DNA from 3 places in the Pseudomonas sp. H2_A10 genome. Region 3 is predicted to be linked to each of the others. Evidence: predicted binding sites of a transcription regulator. Region 3 holds the regulator's gene; each other region holds the start of a gene.
What was found. The regulator FliA, encoded in region 3, starts transcription of late flagellar genes. The targets are predictions, from matches to a motif close to CTAAAGTTTNNNNNNNNNNNGCCGNTAA.

Region 1 (4,252 bases), 210 kb from region 3:
TGTATAGGCGGCGCGTGCCTTGGCGGTGTCGCCTTGAGCCTCGTAGACTCGCGCAAGGTTGAAGTGGCGCAAAATTATTTTGGGGTGATGCTCGCCAAACGTTGCCTGGTCACTGTTCAGCGCCATCGTCAGGAAGGCTTCCGCTTTATCGTACTGGCCCAGGCCGCGATAGGCGTCGCCGAGGTTGTTCCAGCGGATGGCGACCGTCGGATGGCGCGGACCATGCAGGGCCATGTCGATATCCAGCGCCTGTTGAAAAAGCGGCAGCGCCGCCTCGTACTTGCCCTGGAGGTTATAGGCATTGCCCAAGTTGTTCAGCGAGACGGCTACCGAAGCGTCGTTGTCGCCGAGCAGTCGCTTTCTCAACGCGATATTTTTGCGCAGGTTTTCGAAGGCCTCTTCATATCGGCCCAGTTTGCTCTGCGCGGTACCGATGTTGTTGTAGCTGTCGGCAATTATCAGGTCATCCGTGCCAAGTACCGCGAGGCGCATTTTCAAGGATGTTTCATAGTAGCCAAGGGCAATCTCGAAATTGCGTAGTCGCTCGTGAAGATAGCCGAGGTTGTTCCAGTAGGTCGCCTGTTGCGCGGTCGAGGCTTGGCCGTTCTGTTTAGCCGCCTCCAGTGCCTGGGTAACCAGGACGATGGCGGTACGGTCATCGCCCAGCACAGAGACTGCCAGCGCCTTGATATTCAACGCCTCGGAGTTGGCAGGGTCGGCTTCAAGCACGCGATCCGCTTCCTCAATCGTCGCCTGATACTGCCCTGCCGCGAAAAGGCTAACTGCTTTGTCGCTCACGGCCCCCAGGGCGGCCTCAGCGCCAAACATCAGAAAGAGCAATGAGAACGGCAATAGCGCTTTCAGCCAACGAATGCGCAGGGAGGTTCTTGGGTTTGAAATGCAGATCTGACTCATGGTTTTTTTCGATCCAACACACTCATTAAATTGAAGTAACGAAGCGGGCTTTGACGCGGAACGGGGGTGGGTTCGTTTACCCGCCCCCTTCCCAGACGCTCGCTATTAAAAGACATCCATCGCTCTACAAAGCCCCGCCTTCTCAACAGCCTCATTTGCAGGTTCCCCCCCTGCATTCAAACGCTGCAACGCGACCAGACACCGGCCACTGTCCAACAGGATCAATTCATAGTCCTGATGCGCCGTAGGGGTGAAACGAAAGGTTTGTTGGCAGCTATAGGAATAGCCGGCGCAAACGTGGCCTTCACTCTGGAAGTTCATCGCGAACGGTTTACCCGCCGGGACCTTCAGTTCGGTACGCGCCAGCGCCTGGCCTTTCGCCTCCACCCGACGGTTGCTCTCGGGCATGCCCAGGCTGCGGCCGTTATTCTGGTCGGCAAAGCCGGATTCGGCCACCGCCATCACGCCAGCGCCGGGAACACGCCAGTCGATGCAATCGCTGCCCGGCACGCCACGCGCCATGCCATTGGTGATGATGCGCAAGCGTGCGGTATCACCCGCGGCGGGTTCAACATAAGCCGTGGAATAAGCACGGATATTGGAAATATTGCCGCAGCCGCTCACGGCAAAGGCCAGGCCTGCCATCAGAAACGCTCTCATGAAAATCCCTTTCTTACGGTTCAACGGCAGAAGTATGGACTCTGGATACACAGTGCCTCACCGACCCTGGCCCCAGGAGTGGTCACCGTAACAGCTGGCGCGTTGACGTGGCATGAATATCCAAAGCGGCCCGATTAAGTTTCCCAACGTCAGGTCGATACCCTGACTAACCCGCACCCCCTCGCAGCCAGGAAGCTCACATGAACCTTAGAAACCTTAACGTAGCTCCACGAGCTTCCATGTTTTTCGCGTCAATCATCGTATTGGTCTTTGTACTCGGCGCAGTCGCCGCAGTGCAGATGGGCAAACTGCGGGATGCAGAAAAAGATATTGAAACCAACTGGCTGCCAAGTATCAGGCAAACAGCATTAATGAACTCCGGCGTGATGCGGCTGAGGCTTGAAACTCAGCGCGCGCTCGCTGACCCTACAACCCTTCAGTCGACCGTTGCCTCCTTTGCAGGCTACCGGAAGGTCTTGGCGGATGCGGTAGCCCAGTATGAACCACTGATCGCGAGCAACGACGAGCGCACCCTGTATCTAGTGGTTAAAGCGTCCGCCGATGCATATGCCAAACAGCTGGACATTCTCGAACCTTTGATGGCGCGCGCTGACATACCTGCAGCGGTAAGCCAGGTGAGTACAGGCATCCGCCCGTTGACGAATCGGTTGGAGGGCGAGATCAAAGCCCTGACTGACTACAACAACAATGGCGCGACAGCCGCTGGGCAATACGCAACCGCCACTTACGCCGAAGGCATCTGGGTAATCAGTGGCCTTATTGCCGGTGTCGTAGTCCTGACTATCGCGCTGGCGACCCTTCTGACCAAGAGCATCACCACTCCGATAGGTACAGCCCTGTCCGTGGCCGAACGCATAGCCGGCAGTGATCTGTCCAAAGAAGTGCAGGTCAGCGGGAAGGATGAAGCCGCACGCCTGTTAAAAGCGCTGGCCCAGATGCAGGAAAACCTGCGCAAAACCATCATGCAGATCAGTGATTCATCCACGCAGCTGGCCTCGGCCGCAGAAGAAATGACGGCGGTCACGGAGGAATCCAGTCGAGGCCTTGTTTCACAAAATGATGAGGTCAACCAGGCGGCCACCGCCGTAACCGAAATGAGCGCGGCGGTTGACGAGGTGGCCCGCAATGCAGAGTCGGCCTCCGAAGAGTCGCGTCGCACCCAGGGGTTCACTGAGACCGGCCTGGAGCGCGTCTCTCAAACACTGAAGTCCATTCAAAAACTGAGCGGCAACGTTGAAACCACGAGCGACAAGATTCAGGTGCTGTCAGAGCGCGCTCAAAGCATTAACAAAGTCGTCGAAGTGATCAGGGCCATCGCCGAGCAGACCAACCTGCTGGCGCTGAACGCAGCCATTGAAGCCGCAAGGGCCGGTGAGCAAGGGCGCGGCTTTGCCGTGGTGGCGGACGAGGTCAGGGCGCTGGCGCACCGAACGCAGTCTTCCACGCAAGAGATCGAACAGATGATCTCCGCCATGCAGAGCGACTCAGCCGAAGCGGTGGAAGCCATGAGCAAAAGCAAAGAGCTGGCGACCCAATCCCTCGACGTCGCCCAGGAAGCCAGCACTTCACTGGACCAGATCGCCAAGGCCATTACGCAGATCAACGAGCGCAACACCTTGATAGCCACTGCGTCTGAAGAACAAGCTCATGTAGCGCGTGAAGTCGACCGTAATCTGGTCAGCATTCGAGAGCTGGCCGTGCAGAGTTCCGCGGGCGCCAGTCAAACCGCCAGCGCGTGCGGAGAAATGTCAAAGTTGGCGGTCGACCTTAACAGGATGGTGAGTCGCTTCGTCGTTTGAAACATCAGGCCCCACGCGTTCCGCCAGGGGTGTATTGAAGGCGGCGGCAATACCCGCTGCGCCACCGGCCGGGATCAGGTCTTCAGGGCGGACGATGCGTGCGTTAGGCAGATAGCGGTGAAAGAAATGCAGGCAGCACCGCAAAATCATAGCGGTGCTTGCGCCCCAGGGCTTGAGCCGCCCCATCTACCACCGGCATTTCACGCAATACGGGCAGAAACTGTGCTATCGATGCACTCCCCCAATCCCCGAAGGCTGTCCCGACCATGAGCCTCTCCGCCGATTTCACCCCATGGACCTCCCTGCTCGGCGGTGCCTTGATAGGTTTGTCCGCCGGCCTGTTCATGCTGCTCAACGGGCGCATTGCCGGTATCAGCGGTCTGCTCGGCAGCCTGCTGTCCAGGCGTAGCGATGGTCGGGGGGAGGCGCTGGTGTTCGTCGCGGGGTTGATCGCCTCGCCCCTGATCTGGTTACTCGGCGCGCCGTTGCCGCAGCCCTCGTTCCAGGTCGGTGGCGTGGCGCTGGTACTGGCGGGGGTGTTGGTGGGGATCGGTACGCGCTATGGCGCCGGCTGCACCAGCGGGCACGGGGTCTGCGGGCTTTCACGGTTGTCGGTGCGCTCGCTGGTGGCGGTGGGTTGTTTCATGGGCAGCGGCTTTGCCGGCGTCTACGTGCTACGTCATGTAGTGGGGGCTTGAGCATGCGCAAAATCACGGCTTTGATGGCGGGCTTGATCTTCGGGCTGGGGCTGTACCTCAGCGGGATGACAAACCCGGCCAAGGTGCTGGGTTTTCTCGACCTCGCTGGCGACTGGGACCCTTCGTTGGCCTTGGTCATGCTCGGGGCGCTGATGGTGA
Region 2 (4,252 bases), 140 kb from region 3:
TGCGCGGGAACATGGGTGGTTATGGGATGTCGCATCGGGCCCGGCGGCGGGTACCGCGCCGACGCTGATCCTGGCCCACGGCGCCGGCGCCCCGATGGACTCGTCTTTCATGAGCGACATGGCTGCACGCCTTGCCGGGCATGGCGTGAACGTGTTGCGCTTCGAGTTTCCCTATATGGCCCAGCGTCGGCTGGACGGCGGCAAACGCCCACCGAACCCGGCGCCGAAACTGCTGGGTGCCTGGCGTGAGGTGCATACCGTAGTGCGACGCCATGTCGCTGGGAAGCTGGCCATCGGTGGCAAGTCGATGGGTGGGCGCATGGCCAGTTTGTTGGCCGATGAAGTCGGCGCCGATGGCCTGGTGTGCCTGGGGTATCCCTTCTATGCGGTGGGTAAGCCTGAGAAACCACGGGTCGAGCACCTGGCGGGCTTGAAAACACCGACGCTGATTGTGCAGGGCGAGCGCGATGCCTTGGGCAATCGGGCGGCGGTAGAAGGCTATGATTTGTCGCCGAGCATCGAGGTGATGTGGCTGGAGGCGGGGGATCATGACTTGAAGCCGTTGAAGGCTTCCGGGTTTAGCCATGAGCAGCATGTGGAGGCTGCGGCAGTGAGGGTGGCCGGGTTTCTCGGCGCCCTCTAGGGCCCTATCGGGGGCAAGCCCCCGATAGCGGTTTACCGGTTAAACCGCTCCACCAGCGAGTACTGGGTATTAGCGGTATGCGTCAGCTCTTCACTCAACTGCGCCGAGTTCAACGCCTGCTCCGAGGTCTGGTCCGCCAGCAACGCAATGGTGCTGATATTGCGACTGATCTCCTCGGCCACCGAGCTTTGTTCCTCGGTCGCCGCGGCGATTTGGGTTGTCATGTCGGTGATATGCGCCACCGCCTCACTGATGCCCACCAGCGCCTGGTCTGCTTCCATCACCCGCGCCACGCCTTCTTCGGCCTGGCGATGCCCGGCGTCCATGGTCTGTACGGCGGCGGAGGCGGTTTGCTGCAGCTTGGCGATCAGGGCATGGATCTGCCCGGTCGATTCAGCCGTGCGTTGCGCCAGTTGGCGAACCTCGTCAGCCACTACCGCAAAACCACGGCCCATTTCGCCGGCACGTGCCGCTTCGATGGCTGCGTTCAATGCCAGCAAGTTGGTCTGGTCGGCAATGCCTTTGATCACGTCAACCACGCCACCGATCTCGTCGCTGTCCTTGGCCAACTGCGTGACGGTCACCCCCGTTTCCCCGACGGCCAGCGACAAGCGCTGAATCGCCTCGCGGGTTTCCCCGGCGATATCGCGACCGCGACCGGTCAGGCGGTTGGCCTCCTGGGTCGCATCGGCGGTGCGCTGCACGTGGCTGGCCACTTCCTGGGTCGTCGCCGCCATCTGGTTGACCGCCGTGGCCACCTGTTCGGTTTCGACGCGCTGGCGTTCCAGGCCGCTGGAGCTGTTGTGCGCCAGGGTGTTGGACTGCGCGGCTTGGTCGTTGAGGTGTTCGGCGGTGTCCTGCAAGCGCGTAAGACAGGTCTTCAGACGTGCCTCCTGGCTGAGGATCGACATCTCCAGGCGCGCCTGGGCGCCACGGCTGTCGGTGTACATCTGCGCGATCAGCGGGTCGGACGTGGTTTGCTCGGCCAGGCGCAACAGGCGCTTGAGCCCGCGCTGCTGCCAGCTCAGGCCCAGCAGGCCCAACGGTACCGACAAGCCCGCCGCCAGGGCAAAGCCCCAGTGGGAATTGAGCGACGCGCCGATCATGAAACTTAACTGGCTGATCAGGATAAATGGCACCCAGTCCTGCAACACCGGCAGCCACTTGTCCCGCTGGGGAACGGCCGACTTGCCCTGGTTGATGCGTTGGTAGAGCGCTTCGGCCCGGCGGATCTGCTCGGTGGTGGGCTTGATGCGTACCGATTCGTAGCCGACCACCTGATTGCCTTCGAAGACCGGCGTCACATAGGCGTTAACCCAGTAATGATCGCCCGTCTTGCAGCGGTTCTTGACAATGCCCATCCATGGCAAGCCTTGTTTGAGCGTTGACCACATATGCCCGAACACTGCAGCCGGCACATCCGGGTGACGTACCAGGTTGTGCGGCGCACGCAGCAGTTCTTCACGGGAGAACCCACTGATCTCGACGAACGCGTCGTTGCAGTAAGTGATCACGCCTTTGGCATCTGTGGTGGAGATCAACCGTTGCTGAGCGGGGAAGGTACGTTCGCGCTGGGTAACGGGTTGGTTATTACGCATGGTTTTTTTATCCGCAAGGCTTTGAAGGGTTGTCGGCCGTGATCTGTGATTGTTGAGTGGATTTTCCGATAAGCAGTGTAGACACAGTCCCGGCGCAAGGGCGCGAGCATTCATGTGGCGTACACCGATGGGCTGCAGAGCGTGGGGTGTTTTTGCGGGCGTTCGGTTGTTTGAGGCGCAAAATCGACACGTCCCTTGGCAGGCTTTTTTCCTGGGCCATAAAAAATAGTTTTTGTCTGTCGGATGACGGGTCTTTTCCTAGACATAAATGACCATTTAAATAAGAATGTTCGGGGTAATTTGTAAGAGAAACGCCATAACCTCCTCCAAACGCTCCGGCGATTTGATTTTTTAGCTCAAAGACTCTAGTCGCTTTGCTTTCGAGTCTGTTCGTCGCGAGGAGGCGAGGGCGACGGCCGAAATAAAATGACATTGCGTAAAGGAGTACAGTGTGGCACTCGTTCCAGTCATTATTTGCGGCGGTGCGGGTAGCCGTCTGTGGCCTGTTTCCCGTTCAGCGCATCCCAAACCGTTTATTGAATTGCCAGATGGTGGCAATTTAATTCGGAAGACTTATGCTCGTGCCTTGGCTTTGGAGTCGGTCAGCGAAGTATTGACCATCACCAATCGTGATCTTTATTTCAAGACGCTCGATGAGTACGGCGCGCAGGCTCCGGAATTCACCAATTTAAGTTTCGTTCTGGAGCCATTCGGACGTAATACGGCTGCCGCAGTCGCACTCGCGGCCCAGGAAGTTGCACGAACTCATGGGCAAGATGCCATCATGTTAGTGCTGCCTGCCGATCACTTAATAGATAATCACGCTGCATTTGCCCAGGCCGTTTGCTCTGCTTCGGAACTGGCAAAAGACGGCTGGCTGGTGACGTTCGGTGTAAAACCGGAGTTTGCGGAAACCGGTTACGGCTATATCCAAAAAGATAATGACGGCCCCCTTGGTAATGGGTTCAAGGTCAAACGTTTCGTCGAGAAACCGGACCTGGAAACGGCTCAAGGGTATGTGGTGTCGGGCGATTATTTTTGGAACTCCGGCATGTTCTGCTTCCGCGCGGGTACGCTGATCCAAGAAATGCAACTGTGCGCGCCGGATGTATCCAGCGCCGTGGACGCGTGCCTCGCAGGTTCCGGCACGATGACGGGTCACAGCCACCGCAGCCTGCACTTGGAGCCGGGCAGCTTTGCCAGGGTGCCGGACATCTCCATCGACTTCGCACTGATGGAGCGCTCAAGCAAAGTGGCGACGGTGCCTTGTGACATCGGTTGGAGCGATATCGGTTCGTGGAACGCCATGAGTGAACTGTCCCCGGCGGATGAGCACGGCAATCGCATTGACGGCGAGGCTATTTGTCATAACTCCAACAACAACTATGTGCGCAGCCATCGCCGACTGGCGGCTTTGGTCGGCGTTCAAGACCTGATCATTGTCGACACGACCGATGCCCTGCTGGTTGCACACAAAGATCACGCGCAAGACATCAAGGCTATCACTGCTCAGTTGAAGAAAAATGGGCATCAGTCCCATCTGGACCACACCACCGTGCGTCGTCCGTGGGGGGCCTACACCACCTTGGAAGACGGGCAGCGCTTCAAGATCAAGCGCATTGTCGTCAAGCCCCAAGGTTCGTTGTCGCTGCAGATGCACCATCACCGCAGCGAGCACTGGATTGTGGTCAGCGGTATGGCACGCGTGGTCAATAATGACCGCGAATTTCTACTCAATACCAATGAATCAACCTTCATTCCTGCCGGGCACACCCATCGGCTGGAGAATCCGGGGGTCATTGACTTGGTATTGATCGAAGTGCAGAGCGGTGATTACTTGGGTGAAGACGATATCGTGCGGTTCGAGGATATTTACGGTCGGGCCGGCATCTGAGTCATGCGCCGTTGGAAACACGTTTGAGGGCTCGCGGTTTGCCCGGCATCGCTTGGGTTGGGGTAGAGGATTATTCACCCATTGGCGCAGGTTGCGATTTAAGTGCTGATGTTGCCC
Region 3 (4,252 bases):
CCCCTTTTACAGTGTGAAAACCGCGAAAAATTGCATTGAGCAGGTTCGCATCATCCGGGCGGCTTTCCAGCTCGACCAGTTGCTCGGACAGTTGCTCTAAAATTTCGCCGGCCTCTACAAGGAAATCCTGAAGGATCTCTTCATCGGCGCCGAAGCTCATGTGGGTGCTCCTTAGAAGCCTAAACTGGATAACAGGTCATCTACGTCATCCTGACCTGACACAACGTCTTCACGTTTATCGGCATGAATCTGCGGACCTTCACCCTTGGCGAGATGTTTTTGTGGATCTTTTTCCGAGAGGATCGCTTCGCGGTCATGTTCAATGCCGGCAAAACGGTCAACCTGGCCTGCCATAAGCACCAATTTGAGCAAGTTGCTTTCCACTTCGGTGACCAACTGGGTCACACGCTTGATCACCTGACCGGTGAGGTCCTGGTAATCCTGGGCCAGCAAAATATCGTTGAGGTTGCTGGAAACCGTGCGGTTTTCCTGCTCGCTGCGCGACAAGAAGCCTTCAACCCGACGTGCCAGCTCACGAAACTCCTCAGCCCCGACTTCCCGGCGCATGAAGCGGCCCCAATCGGCGCTCAGGGCCTGGGCTTCAGTGGCCATGCCGTTGACCAGGGGCGTGGCGTTCTCCACCAGGTCCATGGTGCGGTTGGCCGCCGCCTCAGTCAGCCTGACCACATAGGACAGGCGTTCGGTGGCATCGGTGATCTGTGAGATTTCTTCGGCCTGGGGCATGTGCGGGTCAATCTGGAAATTGACAATCGCACTGTGCAGCTCGCGTGTGAGCTTGCCCACTTCCTGATACAGGCCGCGGTCACGGGTCTGGTTGAGCTCATGGATCAACTGCACCGCGTCGCCGAACTGGCCTTTTTCAAGGCTGTCGACCAACTGGTGAGCATGTTTTTTCAGGGTCGACTCAAAGTCTCCCTGTGACGTTTCGTTATGCTCCATAGCTCCCCCGCGATGGCATCAGCCGTGGATGCGTTCGAAGATTTTTTCGATCTTCTCTTTCAGAGTCAGTGCAGTGAATGGCTTGACCACGTAACCGTTAACACCCGCCTGGGCAGCTTCGATGATCTGCTCACGCTTGGCTTCGGCGGTGACCATCAGCACGGGAAGGCTGCGCAGCTTTTCGTCGGCCCGCACATGACGCAGCAAGTCGATACCGGTCATGCCCGGCATGTTCCAGTCGGTTACCAGAAAGTCGATGCTCCCGCTGTTGAGGATCGGAATCGCCGTAAGGCCATCATCCGCCTCGACCGTGTTTGTGAACCCAAGGTCACGCAACAGGTTTTTTATGATCCGCCGCATCGTTGAGAAGTCATCAACGATGAGGATTTTCATGTTCTTGTCCAATTCGACCTCCAAGCAGTCTTAAACGCGCCCAGCACCTGGACGCGTCATTTCAATCAACAGGCATTACACAAAAAGGACTGCCGGGGGCACCACGGGCCGAACCCGCGAAGATCCATCACCTTCGCGGTATCGCTTTGCAGTGTCCCCACACTGCCTGTCAGCGCGCTCGCCACTCTCCCAAACGCCCCCGCAAGCGAGCGGCGCACTGGCTGTGTAACTGGCTGACTCGCGATTCGCTGACCCCCAGGACCTCACCGATTTCCTTGAGGTTCAGCTCTTCGTCGTAGTACAGCGCCAATACCAGTCGCTCACGCTCAGGCAAATTGGCAATCGCGTCCGCCAACGCACCCTGAAAGCGTTCATCTTCCAGGTCTCGCGCCGGCTCCATATGAGTACTCGCGCCGTCCTCGTGCAGCCCTTCGTGTTCACCGTCCTGCAACAGGTCGTCGAAACTGAACAGGCGGCTGCCCAAGGTGTCGTTCAAAATCCCGTAATAATCGTCGAGACTCAATTGGAGTTCGGCCGCAACTTCGTGATCTTTAGCGTCGCGACCGGTTTTTGCTTCAATTGCGCGAATTGCGTCACTGACCATGCGCGTATTGCGGTGTACCGAACGAGGCGCCCAATCACCCTTGCGCACTTCATCGAGCATGGCGCCCCGGATACGGATACCCGCATACGTCTCGAAACTCGCGCCTTTGGTGGCATCGTATTTGGTTGACACTTCGAGCAGGCCAATCATGCCGACCTGGATCAGGTCTTCTACCTGGACGCTGGCGGGCAGGCGTGCCAGCAGGTGATAGGCGATGCGCTTGACCAGCGGCGCATAACGCTCGATCAACTCGCCCTGACTGTCACGGGCGGACTTCTTGTAGGCGTTATAGCCGTTCGCTGTCATAGCACGGGTCCTGCGCTCGTCTGATGTACCAATCGCTCGACGAAAAACTCCAGATGCCCCCGTGGGTTGGCGGGCAACGGCCAAGTATCGACCTTTTGGGCAATAGCCTTGAACGCCAATGCGCATTTGGAACGAGGGAACGCTTCGTAGACCGCACGCTGCTTTTGCACAGCCTTGCGCACACACTCGTCGTAGGGAACTGCACCGACGTATTGTAAGGCGACATCGAGGAAGCGATCCGTGACCTTGGTCAACTTGGCGAACAGGTTGCGCCCTTCCTGCGGGCTCTGGGCCATGTTGGCCAGTACGCGGAAGCGGTTCATGCCGTAGTCACGGTTAAGTAATTTGATCAGGGCGTAGGCGTCGGTGATCGAGGTGGGTTCATCGCAGACCACCAGCAACACTTCCTGCGCCGCGCGCACGAAGCTGACCACGGATTCGCCGATCCCGGCGGCGGTGTCGATCACCAGCACGTCGAGGTTGTCGCCGATATCGCTGAATGCCTGGATAAGGCCGGCATGCTGCGCCGGGCTCAGGTGCACCATGCTCTGGGTGCCGGAGGCGGCCGGCACGATGCGGATCCCGCCAGGGCCTTGAAGCAGCACATCGCGCAGCTCACAGCGCCCCTCGATCACATCGGCAAGCGTGTGTTTGGGCGTCAACCCCAGCAGAACGTCGACGTTCGCCAGTCCCAGGTCAGCATCCAGCAGCATGACGCGACGGCCAAGTTCTGCCAGGGCCAGGGACAAATTCACTGACACGTTAGTTTTTCCGACGCCACCTTTGCCGCCGGTCACCGCGATCACCTGTACGGGATGCATGCTGCCCATTTTATTTCTTTACCTTGTCTTGCTTAGACGCAGGCTACATGGCTTGGCCGCGTGAATCGCTTGCAGACCATCGATGTAGATACTTTTCACGGTGTTCATCTGACTCAACCGACCCGTTTTGCCGGGTTGTGATAGAGATCGGCGAACATGTCGGCCATCGCTTCCTCGCTAGGCTCGTCTTGCATTTGTACGCTGACGGCGCGGCTGACCAACTGATGACGGCGCGGCAGATGCAGATCATCCGGGATCCGCGGCCCATCGGTCAGGTAAGCCACCGGCAGTTCGTGGCTGATAGCCAGGCTCAGCACTTCACCCAGGCTGGCGGTTTCATCCAGTTTAGTCAGGATGCAACCGGCCAGCCCGCAGCGTTTGTAGCTGTGATACGCAGCGGTAAGAACCTGTTTCTGGCTGGTGGTTGCAAGCACCAGGTAATTTTTTGACTTGATGCCACGCCCGGCCAGGCTTTCGAGCTGCATACGCAACGCCGGGTCGCTGGCTTGCAGGCCGGCGGTGTCGATCAGCACCACGCGCTTGCGCAGCAGCGGGTCGAGGGCATTGGCCAGGGATTGACCGGGGTCGACATGGGTAACCGGCACATTGAGGATGCGGCCCAGGGTCTTGAGCTGTTCCTGGGCGCCGATACGGTAGCTGTCCATGCTCACCAGCGCGATATTCTGGGCGCCGTACTTAAGCACATAACGGGCGGCAAGCTTGGCCAGCGTGGTGGTCTTGCCCATGCCGGCCGGGCCGACCATGGCGATCACTCCGCCCTCTTCCAAGGGTTCGATCTGTGGCGTGGTGATCATCCGCGCCAAGTGGGCCAGCAACATGCGCCAGGCCTGGCGAGGCTCTTCGATTTCGTGGGTCAGCGCCAACAGGTCGCGGGACAACGGGCCGGACAGGCCGATGCGTTGCAGGCGACGCCACAAGTTGGCCTGTTGCGGTTTGCTGCCTTGCAGTTGGGTCCAGGCCAGCGAGCCGAGCTGCACTTCGAGCAACTCGCGCAGGCCATTGAGTTCAAAGCGCATCGAGTCGAACGCGCGCTGGTCGACTGCGGCGGCCGGGGCGGGCGCGGCAGGACGCGGCGGTTCGATGAAAGTGGGCTCGACCAACGGCTCGGCAGCCGTCAGCGGCAGGCCGGCGAACAACTGGCGATTGG

Region 1: the regulator FliA is predicted to act here: its motif matches at 1,709-1,736, upstream of AB4O23_RS13275 (methyl-accepting chemotaxis protein).
Region 2: the regulator FliA is predicted to act here: its motif matches at 2,271-2,298, upstream of AB4O23_RS11750 (methyl-accepting chemotaxis protein).

The regions. Positions count from the first base shown of each region.
Region 1 is NZ_CP162821.1:2,860,143-2,864,394, reverse strand. Features, by position in the region: gene AB4O23_RS13285 (tetratricopeptide repeat protein) at 1-915, opposite strand, end outside; gene AB4O23_RS13280 (hypothetical protein) at 1,021-1,560, opposite strand; gene AB4O23_RS13275 (methyl-accepting chemotaxis protein) at 1,815-3,395, shown strand; partial or broken gene AB4O23_RS13270 (chloride channel protein) at 3,417-3,527, opposite strand; gene AB4O23_RS13265 (YeeE/YedE family protein) at 3,662-4,093, shown strand; gene AB4O23_RS13260 (DUF6691 family protein) at 4,096-4,252, shown strand, end outside.
Region 2 is NZ_CP162821.1:2,512,329-2,516,580, forward strand. Features, by position in the region: gene AB4O23_RS11745 (alpha/beta family hydrolase) at 1-643, shown strand, start outside; gene AB4O23_RS11750 (methyl-accepting chemotaxis protein) at 676-2,241, opposite strand; gene AB4O23_RS11755 (mannose-1-phosphate guanylyltransferase/mannose-6-phosphate isomerase) at 2,693-4,135, shown strand.
Region 3 is NZ_CP162821.1:2,651,151-2,655,402, reverse strand. Features, by position in the region: gene AB4O23_RS12420 (chemotaxis protein CheA) at 1-160, opposite strand, end outside; gene AB4O23_RS12415 (protein phosphatase CheZ) at 172-960, opposite strand; gene AB4O23_RS12410 (chemotaxis response regulator CheY) at 979-1,353, opposite strand; gene fliA (RNA polymerase sigma factor FliA) at 1,523-2,263, opposite strand; gene fleN (flagellar synthesis regulator FleN) at 2,260-3,093, opposite strand; gene flhF (flagellar biosynthesis protein FlhF) at 3,198-4,252, opposite strand, start outside.